DNA from 2 places in the Sporosarcina sp. P26b genome. Region 2 is predicted to be linked to the other one. Evidence: riboswitches for the same ligand, from Rfam matches in the RefSeq annotation. Region 2 holds a riboswitch; the other holds the start of a gene.
What was found. A riboswitch is a leader RNA that binds a small molecule or an ion and turns the genes downstream of it on or off. The one in region 2 is predicted to bind thiamine pyrophosphate.

Region 1: it holds a riboswitch for thiamine pyrophosphate, as region 2 does, so the genes downstream of both, CSV69_RS07960 (ABC transporter ATP-binding protein) here and CSV69_RS11490 (ECF transporter S component) in region 2, are expected to answer to the same signal.

Annotation. Positions count from the first base shown of each region.
Region 1 covers NZ_PDYW01000006.1:30,430-33,607, forward strand. The annotation lists gene CSV69_RS07955 (ABC transporter permease) at 1-444, opposite strand, end outside; gene CSV69_RS07960 (ABC transporter ATP-binding protein) at 441-1,211, opposite strand; TPP riboswitch at 1,296-1,394, opposite strand; gene CSV69_RS07965 (TetR/AcrR family transcriptional regulator) at 1,580-2,149, shown strand; gene CSV69_RS07970 (YhgE/Pip family protein) at 2,189-3,178, shown strand, end outside.
Region 2 covers NZ_PDYW01000013.1:19,702-22,879, forward strand. The annotation lists gene CSV69_RS11480 (multicopper oxidase family protein) at 1-564, opposite strand, end outside; gene CSV69_RS11485 (exonuclease domain-containing protein) at 722-1,294, opposite strand; TPP riboswitch at 1,483-1,594, shown strand; gene CSV69_RS11490 (ECF transporter S component) at 1,677-2,246, shown strand; gene CSV69_RS11495 (ABC transporter ATP-binding protein) at 2,268-3,178, shown strand, end outside.

The sequences.
Region 1 (3,178 bases), on a different contig from region 2:
TAAGTTTTTATCCGATGAACGTAAACCATCGAACACACTGACAGTGATGGGGAAAAAGGTGATCAGTACAGTGACTGCAACTTTTCCCCAAATGCTGTAGCCGAACCACAGCACGAAAATCGGTGCAAGCGCAATGACGGGAATCGTCTGTGACGCAATCAAAAGTGGATAAAACGCTTGCTCGATAGGCTTCTTGCTATACATCGCGATCGCAAGCGCCGATCCGATAAGTATCGAAATAATTAGGCCGATTACTATTGTTGCAGCTGTCGGAGGTAAATGGTGGATAAACAGCTCCGACTTTAGTTCCCATAACTTGAGTAGAATCGCAGATGGAGACGGGAATAAGAAGCTTTTATCATAAAGACGCGCTCCGATTTCCCATATGCCAAGTAGGATCACGACGAAAAATATGGAACTACTATAAGAAGTAATCTTTTTCATAGTGGTGCCTCCGAACGTAGCTCCATGATGAGTTGTTGCTTTAATTCAACCAGTTCTGGGCGTGCCAAGTCTCTCATCGTACGTGGTCGATCAAGAGGAACGACTACTTCGCGGATTGTCCGCACAGGTTTTTCAGCAAGTACAAAGATACGATCAGATAGAAATAATGCTTCGTCGATATCATGGGTGATGAAGACAATGGTTTTATCGAGCCTCTTCCACTGATCAATTAGCCACTCTTGCATCGTCAAGCGGGTAATGGCGTCGAGCGCACTAAAAGGCTCGTCCAGCAATAAAATATCAGAGCCGGTTAGAATCGTTCGTAAAAAAGAAACACGTTGACGCATACCACCTGATAAGTTGCCAGGGTAAGAGTTTTCTTCACCAGCTAGCCCAAAATCTGCAAGGAGCTGGATCATCTCATCGGAAGTCGTTTTGGCACTTTGGAGTTCCACTGGCAATCGAACATTTTCTAGAATGGTTCGCCAAGGCATGAGTAAATCTTGCTGCGGCATGTAACCGACTTTTCCTAAACGCCTCGTTACGACTTCACCGTTCAATGAAATTTCTCCACTGTCAGGATTCTCAAGGCCAGTAACTAATCGGAACAACGTACTCTTCCCGTAACCACTTGGTCCAATGATGCTGACGAATTCGCCTTCATTTACATGCCAATCAACTTGGTCAAAAATAGCCGTCGGTTTTGAAGCTTTGGTTGCTTGATAATGAAAGGATACATCGGTAAATTCTAAAATTTTATTAGGCATATTCTTTTCACATCTCTTTTCTTCAAAAATCCACACAAAAAAACCACTTCTTTTGTGCGAAGCGGTTGCATAGTTCGGCCAAGACCGGTCATATGTCCACTTCCCTCCGCTAGCATTATCTAGAGCAGGTTTAAGGGTTAAGGCAAATAGCCTCTCTCAGCAAAAGCACCCCTAGTGTTTATCCATGTCTTATCGTTTCATATTCTAGTAAAGTAGTCAACTTTAATTCAGTAAATATTTTGAATGTCGATAAAACTATTCTTTTCACTCATTAATAGCAAGCATCTTGCATTTCATTGAAAATCTATGTAGTATAATGACTATCAGACCGAAATGGTATTACGGTCAATTTCGAAGGGTGTGGCAAAATGGATCGTAGGGAAGAAATCATGTTGGCGGCTGGAAAATCGTTTACGATGTTTGGCTATAAGGCGACGACAATGGACCAAGTAGCGAAAATAGCGAATGTGGGGAAAGGTACTATCTATACGTTTTTCTCGAATAAAGAAGAATTATTTCATTCGATCGTCTGGAATATGGTGAACGAAATGAAAGAGGCGTCGGAAAGAACGGCTATAGAAGGGGCATCGTTTCAAGAGAATGCCCATGCGCGTATTATGCAGTTATTGAAGTTTCGTGAGACGCATCAGTTATTCATTAAGCTGATTGAAGAGGAAAAAGAGTTACGCACACCAGCTGTCGGGGATGTGTTAACTTCTATAGAGAAGGAAATATTGCAGTTTATTGCTAGTAAGATTGAACGCGGTGTTGCCAAAGGTGAATTGAAGCCATGTAATAGTGAACTGATCGCGTATCTATTATTCAAATCTTATTTGGCGTTAGTAGTGGATTGGTCGAAAACGCATGATGACCAGCTGACTGAGGAGCAAATCACAGATGTGTTGAACTATACGATTTTCTCTAGTCTATTGGTGTGATATGCGAATGTCGGAATACAGAGCGAGGGTTTATACTAGATGAATAAAATATTGTTTATAGTCAAACGGGATCTCCGGAATATATTCAAGAATAAAGCGGCGCTCATCGTCATTGCAGCCATTGCATTTCTACCGTCGCTCTATGCCTGGATGAACATTTTGGCTTCGTGGGATCCATATTCCAATACGAAAGGCGTATCAGTAGCGATTGTTAGTGAAGATCAAGGCGCAGAAATTGAGGGTAAGGAATTCAATGTCGGAGACGAAGTAATCGTTTCGCTGACCAAGAATGATGATCTCGGTTGGCAGTTCGTGACGAAAGACGAAGCCTTAAAAGGTGTTAAGCACGGCGATTACTACGCTGCGATTATCATCCCCAAGAATTTCTCGGAAAATTTAAGCAGTATCGTTACAGACGATATTAAACAACCGACATTGGATTATTATATCAATGAAAAGATTAATGCGATTTCTCCAAAAGTAGCAGGCAAGGGCGCATCTGCTATAGTAGAGAATATCGATAGCACGTTCGTTGAAGAAGCGAACAAAGCAGTGATCAAGGTATTCAATAATCTAGGAGTGGAACTGGAAAACAATCGTGTCAATATTGAAAAACTACGCGATTTAGTTTATCAACTAGAATATGATATTCCCGACATTTATTCGAAATTGCAGCTAGTGGATAAAGGGTTAAATTTCGCGGATTCTTCTATTGATCGTGTGGATCTGGTATTGGACGATGTCAATTCGGTGCATGAGAATGCGAAAAAACTGAATGCACGATTGATCAGCAAGTTGCAAGAGAATGAAAAGACCGTGGATAATACATTGCGGGTCATTACATCCAACTTGGAGAGTGCGCAAACCGCATTCCGTAAAGTGCCTGATCTGACAAGTGAATTGTCAGGTAAAGGGGAAGATGTGGATCGTATCGTCGATTCACTGCGCGATAAGCAAGGTAAATTGGAAGATACAAATGCTAGGTTAGATGATATTTATGATTATTTGAAGAAGCAGGATCAGAATTTA
Region 2 (3,178 bases):
GCCCTCTGGGTGGGGATGAAACCATAAAGTAGCCGCCTCTTGTGTGACTTCAAATTCTATTGTCTCTTCTTCACCTGGACTGAGTGTTTTATGTGGTCCGCCATCTGCTTCGCCAGACACTTCTAAACCATGCCAATGAAATGTTGTTTCTTCATCTAATTCATTTATCGTATTTATTTTTACAGTTTCACCCTTTCTAAATTGTAGAACGGGTCCTACTAAATCTCCGTTATATCCAAAAGTTTCTGTAGTCACATTATCAAATATGTTCACGCTTCCCTTTTGCGCCTTAACAGTATATTCGGTGCCTACTGTCGTTTCACTAGTTAATAAGGGTGGGATGTTTATTTCATTCTCACCAGTCGAATCTTTTAATCTCACTACATTATTATGGCTCATATGTCCGTTACCCATTGTCGAACCATCCATCATAGAATGCTGTTCATTGCTCGTCTGGTTCATCATATGTTCATTACTCTGTTCATTCGATTGCGCATCACTACTGCATCCACTGATCAATAATGCACACAATGAGAATATAACAACTTGCGTTTTTCTACTCATTTAAATATCTCCTTTATCTATTGTCATCAAGGGTAGTATAGCTGATACATGTGGAAAAACTATGCACATTTCATACATATGGTCGTGAAAATGAAACTTTCTCCATACAAAAAGGATACCCGGGTATATTACTATCCTGGTATCCCTCACTTTGTAATTAAAATCTAGATCTAGATGGTTTTTTCATCGGTGCTTTATTCATTAGGTAGGATATAAAGGTATCATCCTCAAGGCTCGGATTCGACGAGTTCAGTAGCAATGCTAAGTTTTTCGCATCATCTAGTGCCCTGTGTGCGTTCTGTACTTGAATCCGATGTGCTCTCAGTAATTGTTGAAGCTTACCATTCTCAAAGCCATAGTTTTTCCATTTAATTTGTCTAACAGAACAATACCAGTCCATGTCGAGAGTTTCCGGTAATAGTCTACTGACAAAGCCCCTGTCAAATGAAGCATTATGCGCCACAATGCCGTCTGCTCGATCGAGTATCGATAGAATTCTGTCCATGTCGAGTGACTTCCCTCTTACCATCTGATCAGTGATGCCCGTTAGGTTTGTAATCATTGGCGTTATAGAGTAGAACGGCTCTTGAAACTCACAATATTCATCTGCTACCCGAACAATCCGGTTATTATCGTATTCGCCAAGCATAACACCCAGTTCAATTACATCGCTTGCCTCTGCTCTCATACCTGTAGTTTCTACGTCAATGAACGCTATATGTTTCGTCATGTAAAAACTCCTTTAAATCTATTTAAATTCGTATATGGCATGCAATTAGGATCAATTTGTATCCTATTAGTATAACAGGATTTCAACACACTGTAACGAAATTAACCTACTTCGGGATTCGCACTTCATCCAACTTTTGAAGTGGTTGCCAGACAAATTGATGTGCTGTATACTAGGATTGCTTACATAAATGTCCGTACGGGTGCTTGAGTGAATCAGGCTGAGATAGCAGAGGAATCCACTGCTGACCGTTAATCTGATCTGGGTAATGCCAGCGTAGAGAGCGTAATCGATGGAAATTTACAGGAATCTCTTTCCTTCCTCGGCCGTCTGCTCTTCAGACGGCTTTTTTGTATAGACAAATAAGAAGGAGTGGAAAAGTTTGAAGAAATTAAAGTTTACCGATATTTTGATCACGATCATGATCGGGGTAGTATTTGGGGTATTGATGAAGTTTTGGGACGATTTATATACCGTCGTCAAACCGATTCTCCCCGTTGCACGTCAATTGATTTACGGCATGTGGTTCATGGTGGGACCGTTCGCCTTTTTACTATTACGTAAGCCCGGTACCGCATTGATCGCAAGCATTGCAGGCGCTTCCTTGTCTGCATTCGCAGGACATGGGATTGAAGTATTGATGTACGGGTTCATGCAAGGTCTTGCTGCAGAATTACTATTCGCCGCATTCCGATATAAGCGCTACACGATAGTAGTCGCCGGAATGGCTGGTATTGCTTCTTGCCTCGCGAGTTTCGGACTCGATTTGGTTTATGGATATGCAGCACTTGAAACTTGGGCACTTATAGTGAAATACGGGTTACGTGCAATTAGTGCATTCATCTTCACAGGTATTTTTGCTGTACTAATTGTTAAAGCGATTGAAGCAACCGGCGTGACATCTTTAATCCGCCCTGTTGATAAGAAAGAATATACTTTGCTCGATCAGTAAACGCGGAGGAATGATTCAACTATGCCTAACATCAGTGTTACCGATTTACGACTGAAGTTTCCCGGAGAGAATTCACTGGTTTTTAAAGATCTTTCTTTTTCCGTTCAGCCTGGTGAAAAAGTGCTCATGCTTGGACCAAGCGGCTGTGGTAAATCTACTTTACTGCAAGTGCTGAGTGGAATTATCCCGCATTCCATCGAATTGCCAATGAAAACAAAAGACGTCCAACTGCCTGACTCATGGGGATTCGTTTTTCAAGATCCCGAAACGCAGTTTTGCATGACCTATGTCGATGAAGAACTTGCATTTGTTTTGGAAAACCTTCAAGTACCGCGTGAAGAGATGGCCCCTCTTATAGAGGAAGTGTTGAAACGCGTGGACTTGAATTTAGAAAACGTTCATACACCCATCAATGAAATGTCTCAAGGCATGAAACAACGACTAGCTTTGGCTACAGTGTTATTACTTGAACCCGACGTATTATTTCTGGACGAACCTTCTGCTTTACTTGATCCAGAAGGCACGCAGCAAATTTGGTCTGCTATCAAAGCAGCAGCTACAAATAAAACCGTACTCATTGTCGAGCATAAAATTGATTTGATTGCCGATTGGGTCGATCGCGTGGTGCTATTTAATGATCAAGGAGTCATTATAGCGGATGGACCTCCAGACACTATCTTTACAAACAACCAAGAAGAACTGAAGCGCTATGGCATTTGGTATCCGGGGGTTTGGGAAGAATATAAAACGTCCGAAGCATTTCAATCGATGATGAAAAACCGTCAAGCAGTTGCATCTCAAGAGAAAATTAAGATTCGAGACTTTCACGGCTATCGCGGTCAAGCGGAGAAGATTTCTGTCAAACAAGCGACCGTACAGGCTGGTGACTGGATTTCGATTGTTGGAGAAAATGGCTCTGGTAAAAGCACATT